Regions from separate parts of the Actinoplanes ianthinogenes genome, predicted to be linked through region 2. Evidence: riboswitches for the same ligand, from Rfam matches in the RefSeq annotation. Region 2 holds a riboswitch; the other holds the start of a gene.
What was found. Region 2 has a riboswitch for cyclic di-GMP ahead of Aiant_RS24715 (hypothetical protein). Riboswitches for the same ligand answer to the same signal wherever they lie in the genome.
Positions count from the first base shown of each region.

Region 1: another riboswitch for cyclic di-GMP. It lies ahead of Aiant_RS13325 (Calx-beta domain-containing protein); the one in region 2 lies ahead of Aiant_RS24715 (hypothetical protein).

Region 1 is NZ_AP023356.1:2,952,548-2,961,953, forward strand. It holds partial or broken gene Aiant_RS13315 (ABC transporter ATP-binding protein) at 1-1,548, shown strand, start outside; gene Aiant_RS13320 (hypothetical protein) at 1,634-2,113, opposite strand; gene Aiant_RS13325 (Calx-beta domain-containing protein) at 2,225-5,554, opposite strand; cyclic di-GMP riboswitch class I at 5,615-5,693, opposite strand; gene Aiant_RS13330 (Calx-beta domain-containing protein) at 5,859-9,406, opposite strand, start outside.
Region 2 is NZ_AP023356.1:5,440,193-5,449,598, forward strand. It holds gene thiD (bifunctional hydroxymethylpyrimidine kinase/phosphomethylpyrimidine kinase) at 1-568, shown strand, start outside; gene thiC (phosphomethylpyrimidine synthase ThiC) at 644-2,164, shown strand; gene Aiant_RS24710 (DUF5305 family protein) at 2,161-5,226, opposite strand; gene Aiant_RS24715 (hypothetical protein) at 5,427-5,840, opposite strand; cyclic di-GMP riboswitch class I at 5,873-5,947, opposite strand; gene Aiant_RS24720 (ribonuclease domain-containing protein) at 6,202-6,630, opposite strand; gene Aiant_RS24725 (hypothetical protein) at 6,743-8,152, opposite strand; gene Aiant_RS24730 (sensor histidine kinase) at 8,695-9,406, shown strand, end outside.

The DNA of each region.
Region 1 (9,406 bases), 2.5 Mb from region 2:
GTGGTCTACGTGTTCGCCTGGGTGTTCGGCGTGTTCCAGGGCCGGATCACCGCCCGGGTGGTGCAGACCGCCGTCTACGACCTGCGTAACCAGGTCGAGGCGAAACTGTCCCGGCTGCCGCTGTCGTACTTCGACAAGCAGCCGCGCGGTGAGGTGCTGAGCCGGGCCACCAACGACACCGACAACATCGCGCAGACGCTCCAGCAGACGTTCGCCCAGCTGGTCACGGCCCTGCTGACGGTCGTCGGGGTGCTCGGCATGATGTTCTGGATCTCGCCGCTGCTGGCGCTGATCGCCCTGGTCACCATCCCGGTGTCGTTCCTGCTGACGAAGTCCATCGGTAAGCGGGCGCAGCCGCAGTTCGTCGCCCAGTGGAAGACCACCGGCCAGCTCAACGGGCACATCGAGGAGATGTTCACCGGGCACTCGCTGGTCAAGGTGTTCGGCCGGCAGCACGAGGCCGAGCAGACGTTCCGCGAGCACAACGACAAGCTGTACCTGTCGAGCTTCCGCGCGCAGTTCATCTCCGGCCTGATCCAGCCGGCCATGATGTTCATCAGCAACGTCAACTACGTGCTGGTCGCGGTGGTGGGCGCGCTGCGGGTGACGTCCGGGTCGCTGTCGCTGGGCGACGTGCAGGCGTTCATCCAGTACTCGCGGCAGTTCAGCCAGCCGCTGACCCAGGTGGCGTCGATGGCGAACCTGGTGCAGTCCGGGGTGGCCTCCGCCGAGCGGGTGTTCGCCCTGCTCGACGCGCCCGAGCAGTCGCCGGACCCGGCTCCCGTGTCGCTTCCGTCCGTGCAGGGGCGCATCGCCTTCGAGAACGTCTCCTTCCGGTACACCCCGGACAAGCCGCTGATCGAGAACCTGTCGCTGGCGGTCGAGCCCGGGCAGACCGTGGCGATCGTGGGGCCGACCGGGGCGGGCAAGACGACGCTGGTCAACCTGCTGATGCGGTTCTACGACGTGACCGGCGGGCGGATCACCCTGGACGGGGTGGACATCGCCACGATGCCGCGGGAGCAGCTGCGCGAGCAGATCGGGATGGTCCTGCAGGACACCTGGCTGTTCGGCGGGACGATCGCGGAGAACCTGGCCTACGGTGCGGATGTCTTCGAGGAGTCCGCGGTCGTGCGGGCCGCCGAGGCCGCGCACGTCGACGGGTTCGTCCGGATGCTCCCCGAGGGCTACGAGACGACCATCGACGAGGAGGGCTCGAACGTCAGCGCCGGGCAGAAACAGCTGCTCACGATCGCCCGGGCGTTCCTGGCCGAGCCCAGCATCCTGATCCTGGACGAGGCGACCAGCTCGGTGGACACCCGTACGGAGGTGCTGATCCAGCGGGCGATGAACACACTCCGCACCGGCCGCACCAGTTTCGTCATCGCCCACCGCCTGTCGACGATCCGCGACGCCGACGTGATCCTGGTGATGGAGAACGGCTCGATCGTGGAACAGGGCACCCACGACGATCTGATCGCGGCGGAGGGCGCGTACGCCAGGTTGTACTCGGCCCAGTTCGCCCAGGCCGTCGCCGAGGTGGACTGACCGCTCACGGTAATGGCGGGGCCGGTCCTCAGGGCCGGCCCCGCCACCATGCTCCCGCCTTCAAGCGGTGCCCGACCGGCGGCGCTCAGCAGCGGATGCCGTACTCGTCCGTGAAGAGCTGGGTGTAGGTGCCGCCGATGGGCTGGGTGGCCCCGGGTAGCAAGATCGTGGTCTTGACGGTGCCGCCATAAACGATCGCGTCGCAGGCAGTCACTCGCTGGGTGTAGTTGATGATGCGTTCGGCGCGGCACGGCGAGTGCCCGTATGCGGCACCGCAGGTGCCCGCCGTGCCGCGGTAGGTGGTCGAGTTCACCTGAAGCGTCGGCTGCTCCTTGATTCCGGCGCAGGCCACGACCTGGTGCTGGTCACCGGTCAACTGGCAGATGATCTCGTTGCCACCCCAGACCTGGCTGCCCTCCCGGTACAGGTCGGCGCAGTGCACACCCGTGTATCCGGCGAACGAACCGATCTCCTTGCAAACGTGCGCGAGCAGCCGCGGGACGGCGGCGGCCGGACCGGCATTCACCAGCGTGCCGGCCAGCGCGAGGAGGATGACAGCAGACATTCGCAGTATTCGATTCATGCCGGGCAGCATAAGCCCGCCGGTCACCGCATCCGAGAAAAGGGAACGGGGGCGGCCTCACGGCCGCCCCCGTTGTTTCGGGTCAGGTGATGCTTACTTGATGGTGATGGTCTTGGTCGCCGAGTAGCCGGACGCGATGCCCATGCTGCTGTTGCCGGAGACCATGGCGCGCACCGAGACCTTCGTCTTCGACTTGATCGAGACGGACTTGGAGAAGCCGCTCGCGGTCGTCTTGCCGGAGGCGATGGTGGTCCACTTGCCGCTCACCAGGCGCTGGACGGTGACCGTCTGGCCGGCGGCCTTCGGGTTGCCGTTGACGGTGACGGTGAGCTTGCCCTTGGTGCTGCCGAGCGTCAGAGCCGGGTTCTGGGTCAGCTTGACCGTCACGGTCTTGGAGTTGATCTCCTGCGACCGGGCGACGAACGCGTAACCCTGCGTCAGCGACTTCGTCTTGAAGGAGAAGTTGCCGCTGCCGTCCGACGTGACGATCTGGTAGTAGTCCATCTTGGTCGGGTCGGTGGCCGGCAGTGCCGAGCCCCACAGTTCGACCTTGGTGTTCGGCGCCGCCTTACCGCTCAGCGTGAACACACCCGCGCCCTTGGCCGGCCCAGAAGCAGCCAGCGTCGGCGTGACCGGGTTGGACATGTCGTCGCTCTTGATGGTGACGGTCGAGTCACCGCTGAGAACGCTGGCGCCCACCGGACCGACAGCGCCCAGCCGGACCGAGAAGGTCTCGTCGGGCTCCATCTCCGCGTCGTTGATGATCGGAACCTTGATGGTCCCGGTCATCGTGCCGGGCGCCACCGTCAGCGTGCCCTTGGTCAGGGTGTAGTCCTTGCCGGCCTTGGCCGTACCGTCCGCCGTGTAGTACGGGATCGTGACGCTCTGCACGGTCGAGGTCGCGTCACCGGTGAAGGCCAGGTTGACCGGCACCTCGGCGTTGCCGTCCTTCTCGTTGACCGTCACGTCGCCGACGGACACGGCCGGCGGCAGGTCCAGCGGGTCGTCCGCGATCTTGTAGGTACCGGAGGCCGGGGTGAATCCGGTCGCGGTGGTCTCGTTCGCGGTGACCGTGAAGCCCTCGGTCGGCTCGTCGATGAGGTCGTCGAGCGTGGTGACGTTCCAGGTGTAGCTGCCGCCGACGGTCGGGATGTCGGTCAGCGCTCCGGAGTAACCGCGGGGCACCGCGATCCTCGTGCCCGTGAGGGCGTCCGGCGCCTTGAAGTCGGTGCCCGCCGTCGCCGGGTCCTTCTCCGATCCGCCGATGGTCAGACCCACGCTGTACGCGTACTCGGAGACGCCGACAACCTTGCCGGTGACCGTGACCGGCTGGCCCTCGGTCGCGTTGCTCGAGTTGAACGTGATCGTCGGCTGCGTGTCGTCGTTGCCGATCGTCACCCGGGCGGTGTGCTGCACATCCGGCGTGTTTAGGTAGGTGACGTTGCCGCTCAGGGTGGTCACGTCGACGCTGAAGACCTGGTCACGTTCGAACGTGGTGTCCGCGTTGATCGGGATGCTCAGCCACCCGGTCTTGTCGCCGGCCTTGATCGTCACCGTGCTGTCGGTCGGCGGGGTGTAGTCGTTGTCACCCGCCGCCGTGCCGCCGGTGATCGCGCTGCCGTCGTGGAACGTGGTGGTGAAGACCGTGTCCGTCGGCGAGGCGCCGGTCATCACGATCGGGACCTTGGCCAGCGTCGTGCCGCTGTTGCCCTCGGCCACCGAGACGTCGCCGACGTTGAACGTCGGCTTGGCGTCCGCCTCACCCGACTCGGTGATGGTGATGGGGCTGGGGCTGCTGCTCACCGCGCCGATGGTGCTGGTCGAGCTGGTGACGTCGATGGTGAAGTTCTCGGTGCCCTCCTTCACCGTGTCGCCGTAGACCGTGATCGGGATCTCCCCGTACCAGTCGGCCAGGGTGGTGCCGGCCGGGATGGTGAAGCTGCCCGAGGCGGCCTTGTAGTCCGAGCCCGCCGTGGCGGTCCCGTCCTTGGTCGCCCAGTCGATCTTCACCGGAACCGGGTTGGTGGAGGGGCTGGAGGCCACCGTCACCTTGATCTTCTGCACCTTCTCACCGGAGTCACCCTCCGGGAGCGGGTCACCGGGAACCGTGGTCACGGTGGTGAGGGTGACCGCCGGGCCCGCGTCGTTGTCCTTGATCGTGCCGACGCCGGTCGACTTCGTGCCGATCGTGACGCCCACCGTACTGGTGCTGGTGAGGATCTCCTTGACGTTCTCGGTGCCCTCGAAGGTCGCATCGTCGACAGTCGGGACCGCGATCGTCCGGGTCGTGGCGTAGGCGGGAATCGTCGCCGTGTTGGGGCTGCCGCTGGTGCCCGGGGTGGTGATGTCCGCCGAGGCGGTCGCCGCCGTCGAGTCGGTCGTGGTCGTCCCGTCCGCCGAGTAGTAGCCGACAACCAGGTTCGTCGCGTCCGACGGCCGGTCCAGAGTCACCGGGAAGTTGAGCGCGCCCCCCTCGGTCACCGCCGCCGCCGCGTCACCGATCGTCGCCACCGGTGTGGCGTCGTCGTCGGTGATCGTGATCTTCGCTTTGTCGGTCGTGCTGGGAGTGGTCGACAGAAGGACCGGGGTCGCGGCCGCCTTGACCCAGAAGAACTGCCCTGCGGCGTCCGTCTCGTCGACGTTGTCGTCGTAGAGCTGGACCGTGGTGCTACCCGTGTAGGTGTACGCGGGGATCGTGATCATCGCGGTCGACGGAAGGGCGTCGTAGTCGCGCAGGACACCGCCCGTGGAGACCGCGTCCTTCAGCGGGTCCGCGTTGTCACCGTTGGCCGTGGACACCGGGATGGAGATGTCGTGTGCCAGTGGAGCGGTGAGAGTGGCGGTGACAGTCACCGTCTTCTGCACCGGGTTCCCCCCGGCGTCCTTGGTCGCGGTCTCCGCAACGGTCGAGGTCGACGGCGACAGCGCGAACGTCGGGTAACTGGACGCCGCCCAGATCGTCCCGGTCGCCGACTTGGTGTTCGACAGGGTGTCCGTGGCCACCAGACTGAACGTCTCGTCGGTGGTGCCCGCGTCCTTCTGCGTATCCACCGTGACGGTGACCGTGTTGTTGGTGCTCGCCGCGGTTCCCGGGAAGGTGATGCTGGTGCGGCTCGGCGTGGAGATGTAGTCCTGAAGGTCGTCGGCACCGCTGTTGGAGAAGCTGGCGACGCCGGTCGCCTGCCCAGCGATATCCGCCGTGCTGAAGGTGAAGTCACCGGGCGCCGACCCGGCATAGGTCACGGTGAAGGTGACCTTGCTGCCTTCCCAGTTCCCGGCATCGCTGATGGTCAGGTTGTCGACCGACGACGGGTTGGCCGCCAGCGCCGGCGTCGGCACCATCATGGCCGGCACCAGGCCCGCCGCGGCGGCAGCGACCGTCGCCAGAACTGTCCGGATCCGCTTGGGTCCCCAGAGTGTCAACGGCACTCGCTCGTGCGACGCCGTTTGGATTGGTCGATGACGCATTCTCTTCCTGTCTCCTTCGGCGGCTGGGCTACCTCCAGCGGGGAGGCCCCTGGCTTCGCGTCCTCGTCGCGGGACGAGGTTGCCTTTTCGGGTACCGCACCTTGGGGCGGTCGGGGTGCCGGGTGAACCGGCCCTCAGCAGCGCAAACACGGGACGACAGAGCCACGTGAGGCGGAGCCATCCGTAATCTAACCGGCAAATCGGGGCCTTTTTGGCGGAACGCCTTTTTCGGCGAAGGATCCTTCACCGCCCGGAGCGACTACTTGATCTTGACCGTCACCGAGTCCGACGCTCCGGAGACGACCCCGATCGAGGGCGACGACGCGATCACCGCCCGGAACACGTACGTGCCCGGCTTCAGCGACTTCAGCGTGGTGGTGAACTTCCCCGCGCCGTTCAGCTCGCCGGTGTCGGCCTCACGCCAGTCACCGGACACCTGCCGCTGGATGATCACCCGCTGGCCCGGTTCGTCCGGGTCGCCCTTGACCGAGAAGGTCACGTTCCGCTTCGCGGACACCACGGTCAGCGTCGGATCCTGCTTGACCTGGACCGTACGCACCGGCGAGGTCAACCCGTTCGCCCTGGTCATCACCCGGTACCCGAGAGCGAAGTTGGGCGTGAACTGGTACGCCCCGTCGTCGTCCGCCTTGGTCGTCAGCACCGTCCGGAACGATCCGCCGGACGTGCCCACCGCGCTGAGCAGCTCCACCTTGGCGTTCGCCCCGGCGAAGCCGGTCAGCTCCACCCGGCCGACACCGGAGATACCGGCCGGCGCGGTCAGCGTGGGCGCCTTCGGCTTGTCGTCGTCCTCGATGGTGACCTTGCCGGCCGGTTTCGCCAGTGCGACGTCGGCCGGCGACGGTGCTCCCAGCCGTACCGTAAAGGTCTGATCGGCCTCGTCCCGGGTGTCGGCCAGGACCGGCACGCGGATCGTGCCCACCGAGAGCGGCGGTGTCAGCGTCAGCTGGCCGCTCGACTTGGTGTAGTCCTTGCCGGCGTCGGCCGTCCCGTCGACCGTCTGCCACGGCACCGTGATGGTCCGCTCGGTGGCCCTGGTCTCGCCGCTGAAGACCAGGGAGACGGTCAGCTCGGCGGCGCCGTCGCCCTCGCCGAGCGAGGTGTCGTCGATGGTCACCTTCGGCGCGACGTCCTTCGGGTCGTCGGCGACCTGGAAGGTCAGCACGTTGCCGCCGAAGGACAGCTTGATCGCCTCGGTGTCCTCGTCGGTGGCATCCCGGTTGAAGTGGATCGTGCCCAGATTGATCTTGGTGCCGCTGGCCGTGCCGCCGGGGACGACCGTGTCCGGGTCGCTCAGCTCGTAGTCGGCGATCTCGGCGGAGGCCGCGATCACCGGGCGGTCGAAGGTCACGTCCCGCTGCGCCACCCCCTTGACCTGTCCGGACAGCTTGACGGTGTCCCCCTCGGTGACCGCGGTCGCGGCCGGGTCAAGGACGATCTGCACCTTGGGGTCGTCGTCCACGATCGTCAGGTCCACCTGCTGCGGATCCCCGGCGGCGTCGTCCTCGCCGGTGGCGAGCTGGACGATGAGCTGTGCGGACTCGTCCCCCTCGTAGACGGAGTCCTGCCGGATCGGCACCTCGACCGTCGCGCTGACGCCGCCCTGCGGGATCCGCACGGTCGCGACCGGCAGCCCGTAGTCCTGCTCGCCCTCGTCGTTCCCGGCCGCCGTCGCGGTGCCGGGCCGCATCGCCACGGTCAGGTCGACGTCGGCATCGGCCGCCTTGCTGAGCACGATCTTGAAGGTGGCCGTGCCACCCTCCGCGACACGGGTGTCGCCGCTGATCGAGAAGGTCGGCCGCGGCTGGTCCTGGTCGCTCTCCCGGATCGTCACGGTCCCGATCTCGCTGCCGAGGGTCGCGCCGGTCGGGGTGACACCGGTCGTCCGCGCGTAGAACGACTCCATCGGCTCGCGGCTCGCGTCGTCGACGATCGGCACCTGGATCGACCCGTGCGTGGTGCCGGGCGGCAGGACCAGCGGGTTGGCGCTGGCCGACGGGCCGAAGTCAGCGGCGGTCGCGGTGCCGGGAAGGAGTTCGTAGCCGACCGACACGGACTGCTCGGTCGAGGTGGCGCCGTTGGCCCCGGCGAAGGACAGGTCGACCGGCACCTCGGCGAAGCCGCCGCCCTCGACCGCGGTCGTGCTGCCGAGCGAGACCGTGGGCGGAAGGTCCGCCGGGTCGTCGGTGATCGTGTAGTGGGTGCTGACCGGGTCGACGCCCTCCACGGACTCGTTGGTCACGGTCGCCTTCAGGGACTCCGCGGGCTCGTCGATCGTGTCGTTGAGCAGCGAGATCTGCCGCAGCCGCACCGGCTCGGTGGTGCCGGCCGGCAGCTCCACCGGACCGGAGTCGGCGCTGTAGTCCTCCGCCTCCGCCGGGCTCGCCCCGTCGCCGGTCAGCGTCACCGCATAGGTCAGATCGTCCTGGGCCACGCCGGTCGGGGTCGCCATCACGTCGACCGTCCCGCCCTCGGCGCCCGTCACCGTGTTCAGCGTGAGGGTCGGCACCGGGTCGTCGTCGTCGATGGACAGGGTCCCGGTCGGGCCGGACTCGTCCCCGTCCAGCACCACCTCGACGGTCGCCTGCTCGGTGCTCTCGTACGCGGAGTCGTCGAGGATCGGCACCTCGACCGTCGCGGTGCGGTCACCGGCCTCGATCAGCAGTTTCTCGTCCACCGGGCCGAAGTCGCCGGCGCCGGCGCTTCCCTCCCGCACGAAGACGTTGAAGTAGGCGTCCTCCGACTGCGTCTCGTCGAGCGTGACGGTGAACTTCGCGGTCTCCGCCTGGCCCTCGGTGGCCGAGACCTCGGAGGTCATCGAGAACGCGGGCGGCACATAGCTCTCGTCGTCGGTGATGGTCAGCGTGATCGGGCTCCCGGCGATCTCGCTCGCGTTCACCGGGTCGTGCAGGCTGAGGCTGACGTGCTCGTCCGACTCGAAGTCCCCGTCGTTGACGGTGCCGAAGTGAACGCTTCCCTCACCCGAACCCGGGTCGAAGTCCACCGTGCCCTCGGCCGGGCCGTCGTAATCGGCGTCCAGGGTGGCGTCCGCCGAGCTCATCGTCCAGCTCGCCGACACCGGCTTCTCGGTACGCGCGGCCATGTTGCCTTCGTAGCCGAACTCCAGGTGGAACGGAACGTCGTAGAAGGCGCCCTCCCGCATCGACATGTCCCCGGGCGGGTTCGCCACGATCCTCGGGGGCAGGTCGTCGTCGGCGTCCTGGATCGTCGCGGCCACGCCGAAAGCCAGACCGTCCTGCGGCTGGCCGAGCCCGACGACGATCACGACCCGCTCGGTGAACTCGTCGGTCCGGTCGATCTTCAGGTCGATCGAGCCCAGATCGATGCTGGTGTCCCCGGGGTTGACCGTTCCGGACTTCACCAGGCCCGCGTCGTCGAAGTCGTCCACCTCCGCGGTGTCCCCCTCGTCCGGGAACGCGTCCGGGATCACCTGCGCGAAGAACGGGGTGGGCGCGTCGACCGGCTCGTTCACCGTGGCGCTGAGATCGACGGTCGAGCCCTCCTTCTCGTCGAATCCCACCGGCAGAAGCGGCGGCTCCTCGTCGTCCGGGAGCAGGACCTGATGCGGCTCCCCGCCGACCACCACGGTGAACGTCTCCATGCCCTCGAAGACGGCATCTCCGTGGATCGTCACCTCGACGAACGCCGCGCCGGTCTCGGAGTCGGGGTCGTAGAGCACGTCGGTCTCGACCGGCTCGAAGTCGACTCCCGCGGTCGCGTGGCCACGTCCCCCGTTGTCGGCCGCGTTGGCGTCTTCCTCGACGGAGA
Region 2 (9,406 bases):
CGTGCTCAGCGACCTCCCGGTGGCCGCCGTCAAGGTCGGGATGATCGCCGATCCCGCCGTCGCCGAGGTGCTCGCCGACCGCGCCGCCGACCTGCCGAATCTGGTCGTCGACCCGGTGCTGGTGGCCACCTCGGGGAGCCGGCTCGGGGAGGCCTCGATCGTTTCGGTGCTGCTGCCGTACGCCGAAGTCGTGACCCCGAACCGAGCGGAAGCCGGCGCCCTCGTCGGACAGCGAGTCGAGACCGCCTCGGAGATGGCCGCGGCGGCGGCCGCGCTGGCCGGCCGCGGACCGCGCGCCGTGGTGGTGACCGGGAGCGAACTGGCGGTCGACCTGCTCTGGCACGACGGGGCGACGTCCGAGCTGCGCGGCGAGCCGGTGCCGACGGCGAACAACCACGGGTCGGGGTGCACTTTCTCCTCGGCGATCGCGGTGCGGCTGGCGGCCGGCGACTCGGTGCCGGACGCGGTCGCGGCGGCGAAGCGATACGTGACCGGGGCGCTGCGCGGCGGCGCCTCCTGGCGGCTGGGCGCCGGGCCCGGACCGCTGGACCACTTCTGGGCGCGGTAGGGCCCGGACTTTCAGGCTCCGGCGGGGTGGCGTGCTGCCATCGGCTGCCGGTTTTGTACCTACATGGGAGGAAACATGAGGCGCAAGGTCTACGTGGAGGGCTCCCGGCCGGAGATCCGGGTGCCGTTCAACGAGGTGGTGCTGACCGACGGCAGCTCGTCGGTGCGGCTCTACGACACGTCCGGTCCGGGCAGCGACCCGTCGCAGGGGTTGCCGCCGATACGCAAGCCGTGGTGGGACGGGCGCACCCAGCTCGCCGCCGCGCGGGCCGGCGACATCACGCCGGAGATGGAGTTCGTCGCGGTCCGCGAGGGTGTCGACGCCGAAGTCGTCCGTGACGAGATCGCGGCCGGGCGAGCGGTGCTGCCGGCCAACCGCAACCACCCCGAGTCCGAGCCGATGATCATCGGGTCGAAGTTCCTGGTGAAGGTCAACGCGAACATCGGCACCTCGGCGGTCACCTCGTCGGTCGCCGAGGAGGTGGAGAAGCTCACCTGGGCCACCCGGTGGGGCGCCGACACCGTGATGGACCTGTCCACCGGGCCGCGGATCCACGAGACCCGCGAGGCGATCGTCCGCAACTCGCCGGTGCCGATCGGGACCGTGCCGATCTACCAGGCCCTGGAGAAGGTCAACGGTGATCCGCTCAAGCTCACCTGGGAGCTGTTCCGGGAGACCGTGATCGAGCAGGCCGAGCAGGGCGTGGACTACATGACGATCCACGCGGGCGTGCTGCTCGAATACGTGCCGCTGGCGGCCGAGCGGGTCACCGGCATCGTCTCCCGGGGCGGGTCGATCATGGCGGCCTGGTGCCTGGCCGAGCACCGGCAGAACTTCCTCTACACGCACTTCCGCGAGCTGTGCGAGATCTTCCGGGAGTACGACATCACGTTCTCGCTCGGCGACGGCCTGCGGCCCGGATCGATCGCGGACGCCAACGACGAGGCGCAGTTCGCCGAGCTGCGCACGCTCGGCGAGCTGACCCACATCGCCTGGGAGTACGACGTCCAGGTCATGGTCGAAGGCCCCGGCCACGTGCCGATGCACAAGATCAAGGAGAACGTGGACCTGCAGCAGGAGCTGTGCTCGGGCGCGCCGTTCTACACACTCGGGCCGCTCGCCACCGACATCGCCCCGGCCTACGACCACATCACCTCGGCGATCGGCGCCGCGATGATCGGGATGTTCGGGACGGCGATGCTCTGCTACGTCACGCCCAAGGAGCACCTCGGCCTGCCGAACAAGGAGGACGTCAAGGCCGGGATGATCGCGTACAAGATCGCGGCGCACTCGGCGGACCTGGCGAAGGGGCACCCCGGCGCCCAGGCCTGGGACGACGCGCTGTCGCACGCCCGGTTCGAGTTCCGCTGGGAAGATCAGTTCGAGCTGGCCCTCGACCCGGAGACGGCTCGGGCGTACCACGACGAGACGCTGCCGGCCGCGCCGGCGAAGACCGCGCACTTCTGCTCGATGTGCGGCCCGAAGTTCTGCTCCATGAAGATCAGCCACGAGCTGCGGGCGGCCGGCATGAAGGCCAAGTCGTCGGAGTTCGTGGACGCGGGCGGCCGGGTCTACCTGCCGGTCAGCTCGGCCTAGTCCTGCTCGGGCCGCTTCGGGCGGGGCAGGAAGTCGTAGACCGGGTCACGCGGGGCAGCGCGCGCCAAGCGCTGCTTGCGGGCCCGGTCCGCGGCCGCCTGATCCCGCTCGGCCTTGCGGGTGATCGCCTGCTCCAGCGCCTGGTTCCGCTCGGCGAGCTCCTCGGCCGCCTTCCGCTCCGCTGCCATGTCCTGCGCACTCTTCCCCTCTGCCGCCTCGGTGTCACCCTTTGCCTCGGGCGTCTCCGCGGTCCTGCTCTCGGTTCCGGTCGTCTCCGTGGTCTCCGCCACCGGTTCGGCGGCCTCGGGGATCGTGGTCCCGGTCGTCTTCGCGGTCTCGGCTTTCGGCCCGGGCCCGACGGTCGTTTCGTTGTCGGCCTTGGCTTGCGGCTGGGCCCCGGCCTCCGGGGCCGCTGCCTTGCGAGCGCGGGGCTTGCGGCTCGCTGCCCGCTTCCGGGGAGCGGTCTTCGCCGGCTCCGCATCGCTGTTCGCCGCCGACTCCGCCACATCCTCTTTCGGTACGTCCGGAGCCGCCGCCCGAAGCTCCACCGCCGGCGTCCCGCTCGGTGCGTCCTCGACCGGCTCAGCCTCCGGCGCCACCTTCTGCCGCCGCCTCGGCGAACGTCGAGCCGGCCGCTCCGTCGCGCCACCTTCCGTCTCTGAGGATTCCGGTGCGGCGGCATGTTCCTGAGCGGTTGCGGCCTTCGCCGGCGCGGCCTTTCGCGGGGTCTTCGCTCGCGTCGAGGTCGTCGCCTTCCTCGCAGTCCCGGCGGCCTTCGGCGCTTCTCCCGGCTCCGGAATGCTCTCCGGCTCGGCTTCGTTTTCGGTGATGGCAGCGTCCGGCTCGGCCTTCTTTTCCGCCTGGACGGCGGCCTCCTGCTCGGGCTCGTCTTTCGCCTGGACGGCGGCCTCCGGCTCGGTCTCGTCTTTCGCCTGGGCGGCGGCCTCCGGCTCGGTCTCGTCTTTCGCCTGGGCGGCGGCCTCCGGCTCGGTCTTTTCCTTCACCGGGGTGGCGGCCTCGGCTTCGCCCTCCGCCTGGGTTGTGCTCTCCGGCCCGGTCCCATCTTCCTCCGGGATCGCGGTCCCCGGTTCGGCCTCGACCTCTGCCTGAGTGGCGGTCTCCGGTTCGGCCGGGGCTTCAGCCTCCGTTGTCACCTCAGCGGCGACCGTCTCTTCCGCGACAGCGGCCGACTGATCCTCCGCGGAGCGCGCGGCCGTTGTCTCCCCGGCATTCTCCTCGGGGACGGGCGAGACCTCGGTGGCTCGCTCGGGCTTCGCGGTCCGGCCGACCAGGGCAAGCGTCGGCTTCGGTTGCTGGTCCGGCTCGGGAATCGGCACCTCGTCGGCCTGCCCAGCCGCGGACCCGAGGTCGCTGGAAGGCTCTCGTGTCGGCTTTTGATCAGCCAACTCCGGCGGCCGAACCTGAGCGATCTCCGGAACGTGCGCCGTCTCCTCCTGGACTTCCGCCTCCGTCGCTTCGGCAGCCGGTGAGGCTTCCCCTTGGTCGGCCTTGTGAGCCGCGGCCTCCTTGACCGGCTTCACCTTGTCGGCGGACGCCTCCGCCGCCGGACCGGGCGTGTTGATCACCGACGCGATGCCGAGGGCGGCCGACTTCTGCGCACGACGCGCGGGATGCGGCATCCCGGAGAGCGGCGGCTTCGCGGCAGCCGGCCGCGCCGGAACGATCCGGAACCGATAGACGACCCCGTCATCCCGGACCACGAAGTCATCGGCCCCGTCCGGCCGGGTCCAGGTCAGGATCATCTGCCCGTACTTCTCCGCCAACTTCACCAGCGCCGGAAACGTAGCCACCGTCACCACCGGCTCGCTCTGCTTCCCCACCGGCTCGATCGGCACCAGCAGATGCCCGTACCGCCGCTGGATCTGCGCCCGAGTAGCCAGCGGCACACTCCTCAGAGCGGTCAACCCGATGCCGATGATCCCCACGACGGCGATGAGCAGCAGGCGGATCGCATACGTCCGAGCCGCCGCCGCCGTCATCAGATCCCGCCCGAGCACACTGATCTGTCGCGGGTAGACCCCACCACCGGTGGTCTTGCCGGATTCGTCGACCACCAGACTCTCGGGCCCATTGGTCAGGGCCAGTTGAAGCTGGCTGAACGCGAGGGACAGCTGGGGCTCGAAGACAGTGCCGTCGCTGTGTTCAACGTGTGCCGTGACCACGATGGTGATCTGACCAAGGTCGGCACCGATTGCCTTGGCCGCATCCTGCACGCGATCTTCTATGCCACCGAGGTCGAGTAGCACGGTACTGGTGTAACGCTCGGCCGAGAATTGCCGTGCTTGCGAGAGTTGCATCGTCGAGTGCCAGCCGGCGGCGGACGACAGCCGAGCATTGATATTGATCCGACCTGGGTCTCCCCGATATTGCAGTTGCAAGTCGACGAAGTCGGCAAGGCTTCTGTATATCGGATCGGGAGAGTAGGCGACGGTTCCGTCGTAGGCGGCCGACGGCTTGACCTTGGCAGAGTACGAGAATGTCATCGACTCACCGGCTGCCAGCCTGCTCGGTGTTGACTGAGTGGCCGGCTTCATCCACCCGAGGACGCCCAGAATCAAGCCGATGCCCACGAACATCGCGGTCAGCAGGGCGAGGAGTCGGAGGCCGGGATGAAGACGGCTGACGGCCTTGACTACGACCACGGCCGCTGCCCAGGAGCCACCTCCGCCAGCCATGCCCTTCGCTCTCTTCTTACGAGATCCGCGTGGAATGCCCCTACGCGTCTTGGCTGCGGCCGTTCCGCCACTGACCACCAGGAACCCGAGCATGCCCAGGCCCGTGGGGCTGAGCACGGGCTTGAGCCAGATCCCGCCCTTGGGAATGTGAACCACCGCACGGCCAATTAATTGGTCAGCGGTCGGGTTGACGCCATCGATATTAGGGTTGTTGTCCCCTTTGAAGACATATCCCGTCACTGCGTTGCCGCCGATGATGCGATGAAGCACCTCGACTCGCCCGCCTCCACCATGGTAGGCGGCAATCTGCCCTACTTCGTAGGAATCAGATTTGGCGACCACGACCAGATCGCCGGCGTAGTACACGGGATTCATGCTGATCCCGTGTGTGATGACGTATGAGATTCGGTGTGTACTTACGGCCCATGTGCCAATGGCCGCCATCCCTAGGATGACGGCCATGGCCAGACGTCTGACATTACGCTGTATGACGACTCCGTCAGAAACGTAAGTGCTCCGAGAGCTGGAGATTCCGAGAGATCAGGTCCCTCCGCTCGGGCAGATTACTACGACACGGTGACCGCAAGCGCCGAAATGGCGGTCCAGGTCTTGCTCGAGCCCGCCGGGCAGTTCCAGACGCCGGCGCTCGTGTGAGTGCAGGTCACCGGGCTTCCGGCACCCGTCGGCGCGCTAGTTCCAGTGGTGCCGGTGACCTTCACCTTGACGGTGCCGGACGTGAGCGCGGCGGTGGTGTCGTCCTTGAGCGTCAGCTTGATGGCGGCGTACTCGGTCGGCGCAGAGACGTCATTGACGATCTGGATGTTCTCCAGCGATGCGCCGACGACGCTGATGCTGGCCGTCTCGCCGCCCGCGACGATCTGGGAAGGAAGGTTGGTGACGCTGATGCCGTTCGCGGTGAAGGCGGTGCTGCCGGCAGCAACGGCACCGGCAACGGCGACACCACCCATGAGCTGAAGCATTGCGCGCATATGAATCGTTCCCCTGTTCGTTCGGTGGTAGCCCAGCCGACCTCGTGGGTCCTGTGGCTTTGCGTCCCCGGCTCGCGCCGGGTTTGCCCTTCTCGCCGAGCGGACTTCGTTATCCCCTGGCAGCAGGTTGATTCGGCTGCGGCGGGGAGCGGGTAAGCATTGGCAGCGACTTCGGCCACTCAGACTTTTTGGAAACTTCTGCCTTAGCGGGCCTCGGGTGCTAACGGGTGCTCGGCGGTTGCCAATGGGGGCGGGAAATGCGACACCGCCGCCGAAGCGGGTGGGAAAGCGGCGTGGCAGCCGTTCGGAGACGGCTGCCACGGGACGTGCTCAGGGCGTACGAAAAATGGGGTCAGAGTTTGTAGAAGGTCACGTAGTGATCCGGGGTGAAGTACGCGACCTTGGTGCTGCGATTGACCACGATGCGGTACGCGTCGCGCGAGGCGCCCTTCGCGCGGGAGTACACGTCGTATTCGTTGTAGGTGGCCGACGGCAGGTAGCCCTCGCGGTTCTGGAAGGTGCCACCGGTGTAGTTGTAGTTGCCGTACGGCCAGGAGTACCAGCCGGAGCTGAGCGGCCAGCCGAGCGACTGCCAGCCGGTGTACGCCGTGCGGGCGGCCGAGCAGCGGCTGATCGTGCACGACGAGTAGACGGCGGCCTGCGCGGCCGCGGTGTGCGTCGGGGCGACCACGGCGGGGGCGACGAGCGCGGTGCCGGCCAGGCCGACGATGAGGGCCAGGCTGAGGAGCAGTTTGCGGACGCGGGGCAGGGGACGGCTCATGGTCGGACTCCGATGCGTCGGGGGATGGGGCTCGGATATCGGCCATCGTTACTGTCCGAGCCGCGCCGCGGTACCTCCCGACCGCATCATTTCATCGGAGTTTACGAATGTTTTACTGCCCGCCGAGCCCGCTTACCCAATCGACATAGTCCGTTTCCGATCCTGGTCGGCGGGCCGGTCCGCTGATCGACGTGGGCTCCACGAGCGGCCCGTGCGACGCGGTGACCGGCTGGCCCGCGGCGAACCCGTCGAACCGCTCCGCGGCCGGCGCCGGAGCCGGTGCGGGGGCGGACGAGCGCTGGGACCGCCAGCCGCTCCGTCCACCGGGGGCGGGCTTCGGCTGCTGGCCGGAGAAGCGCGGCGGGTTGCCGGGCGGCGGCGCCTGCGGCGCGGTCTGCGTCGGTGCGGGCGCCTGCGGGCGGGCCTGGGTCGGGATCGGCTCGGCCGGGAACGGCGCGCCGGACCGGAACGGGCTGCCGGTGCCGGCCGAGAACGGGTTGTTCGGCGTGCCGGGGACCGGGAGCACCCCGGTGTCGGACGGCCGCAACTGCTCCTCGGGGCGCTGCGCGGCGGCCGCCGCGGCCTGCGCGATCGCCGACGCCGCCGGGGCGTCCCGCTTCGGCAGCGGCGCCGGTGCCGGGTCGGCGGCGGTCTCGGCCGCGGTGTCGGTGCCCGGGGCGCTGCGGACGATCGCGGCCAGCACCGAGCCGAGCACGCCGGCGCCGCACGCGGTCATCGCGGCCCAGTACGGGTCCGACTGGAAGCCGGTGCCGCCGGTCTCCGGGCCGGAGATCAGGTACGCCATGGTCAGCAGCGCCGGGCCGGCCAGCCCGGACAGGCCGACGGCGAGGGTGGACAGCTTGCGCCCGCGGGCGACCCAGCCGACCACCAGGCCGGCGAGCAGCGCCAGCGTCGGCATGGTGAGGAACGCGGTGTGCCCGGCGACGGCGGGCGGGATCAGGCTGCCGTTGAGCACGCCCAGCCGGATCGCGATCGGGGTGCGGCCGGGCAGCAGCGACGGGCCGATCGAGATCAGCGCGACCAGCCAGATCAGCACGCTCAGCGTCGCCGCGCTCCAGCGGGCGACCGGCTTGGCGGCGGTGGCCCACGCGGCGAAGATGCCGGCCGCCGCGCCGAGCCCGACGGCGGCGCCGATCACGAAGACCGGCTGCACGCCGGCGACCTGCGCGGCCCGGGCCGGCTGCATGGTCAGGGGGAGGACGGCCAGCGCGCCGACGCCGGCCGCGATGCCCATCGCGAGGGCGCCGCCCGGGCCGACCGGACGGGGCCGCCAGCGCGGGCGCATGCCGGTGGCGATCAGGGCGCCGAGCGCCGCGGCGGTCGTGGTGATCCAGGCGACCCAGGCGAGCTGCGCGGTCCAATTGTTACGCGCAGTGATGTCGAGCACCCGGTCCAGTCGCACGATGCCGAGTCCGTAGGCGATGCCGAGTTGGCCGGCTCCGATCACCGCTGCTGCCGTGGCGGTGGTGGCCAGCAACTTCACCCAGCTCCGAAATGCCATGCCGGGCACGTTACGGAATGCGGTGGCCGATCCGCCAGTGGGGAGTCGGCTTCTTAAGACAGCCTAAAGTCTGAGAATTGCAGTCACTCTCCGTGTCGTCAGGGCGACGTAACGGCGAGTTGCCATTTCTATCCTCCAGAGTGGACACTGTCCGGCACGGACAACGAGTCCGTCGCGTCGTGTCAATCCTTGCGAACGTGAGAGCCCTGCTCAGAAGCCATGATTCGGTCAGCGGGCGGGACGGGGCTCTCACATAGTGGTTGGAATCGTGATGGTGTTCGGTGGCCGTGACCGCGCGGGCTGCCGCCGATGAGACATTCGTGCACGTCAACGCATCGGCGATGCGCGGGACGCGCTCGCGAGTGCGGTTGTCACTCGGACAGGCGGTCGGTTTCCGGGAGGTTCCAGGCTTCCCAAACCGCCCGGGGTTCTGATGAAATCGCCGCCGTGCCGCATTCGGCACGGACCTTGCTGCGGGCATCGGACGGGGCCGGACCGCACACCTCGAACGGCATCGCGCCGGCGTCCGCGAAGGAGATGTCGTGAGCACGGGATCCTCGGCCCTGGCTGTGCGACGTGGTCCTTTCGCCCGGCTCCGGGACGCGGGCATCCGCGCCAAGCTCGCCGGCCTGCTGATCATCCCGATCACCGCGGTGCTGGTCCTGGCCTCGGTACGCCTGACGGACGTCCGCGGCCGGGCCACCGACGCCGGCCGGGTCGCCGACCTCACCGTGCTCGGCAACGACGTCTCCGAACTGGCCCGGCTCCTGCACCGGGAACGGATGGCGGCGGCCGCCTACCTGGCCGCGCCGAAGACGTCACCGGACGCGTACCGGCAGGTGTCGGCGGCGGTCGACGCGCAGATCCAGACGTTCCGCGCGCACCGCGGCGCGGCCGACGAGGTGCCGGCCCGGGTCCGTGACCGGCTCCAGCTGATCCAGGACCGGCTCGCCGCGCTGCCCGACACCCGCGACGAGGTGTCCGCCCGGGAGAAGCTGACGATGGCCACCGCGGTCCAGCGGTACGGCGTGATCCTCGACGGCTTGTCCGATTATGACGAGTCGCTGAGCCAGGTCGCCGAGCCCGGCATGGTCGCCGACGGGCTGCGCGCGCTCGCCGCGTACAGCCGGATCGAGGCGGCCGCCGCCGACCAGGAGGCGGCCGCGTACACGGTCAAGATGACCGGCCTGCTCAGCGGAACGTGGCAGCAGGAGCTGATCGGCGCGCAGGCGGCCCGGCAGGAGGCGCTCGACG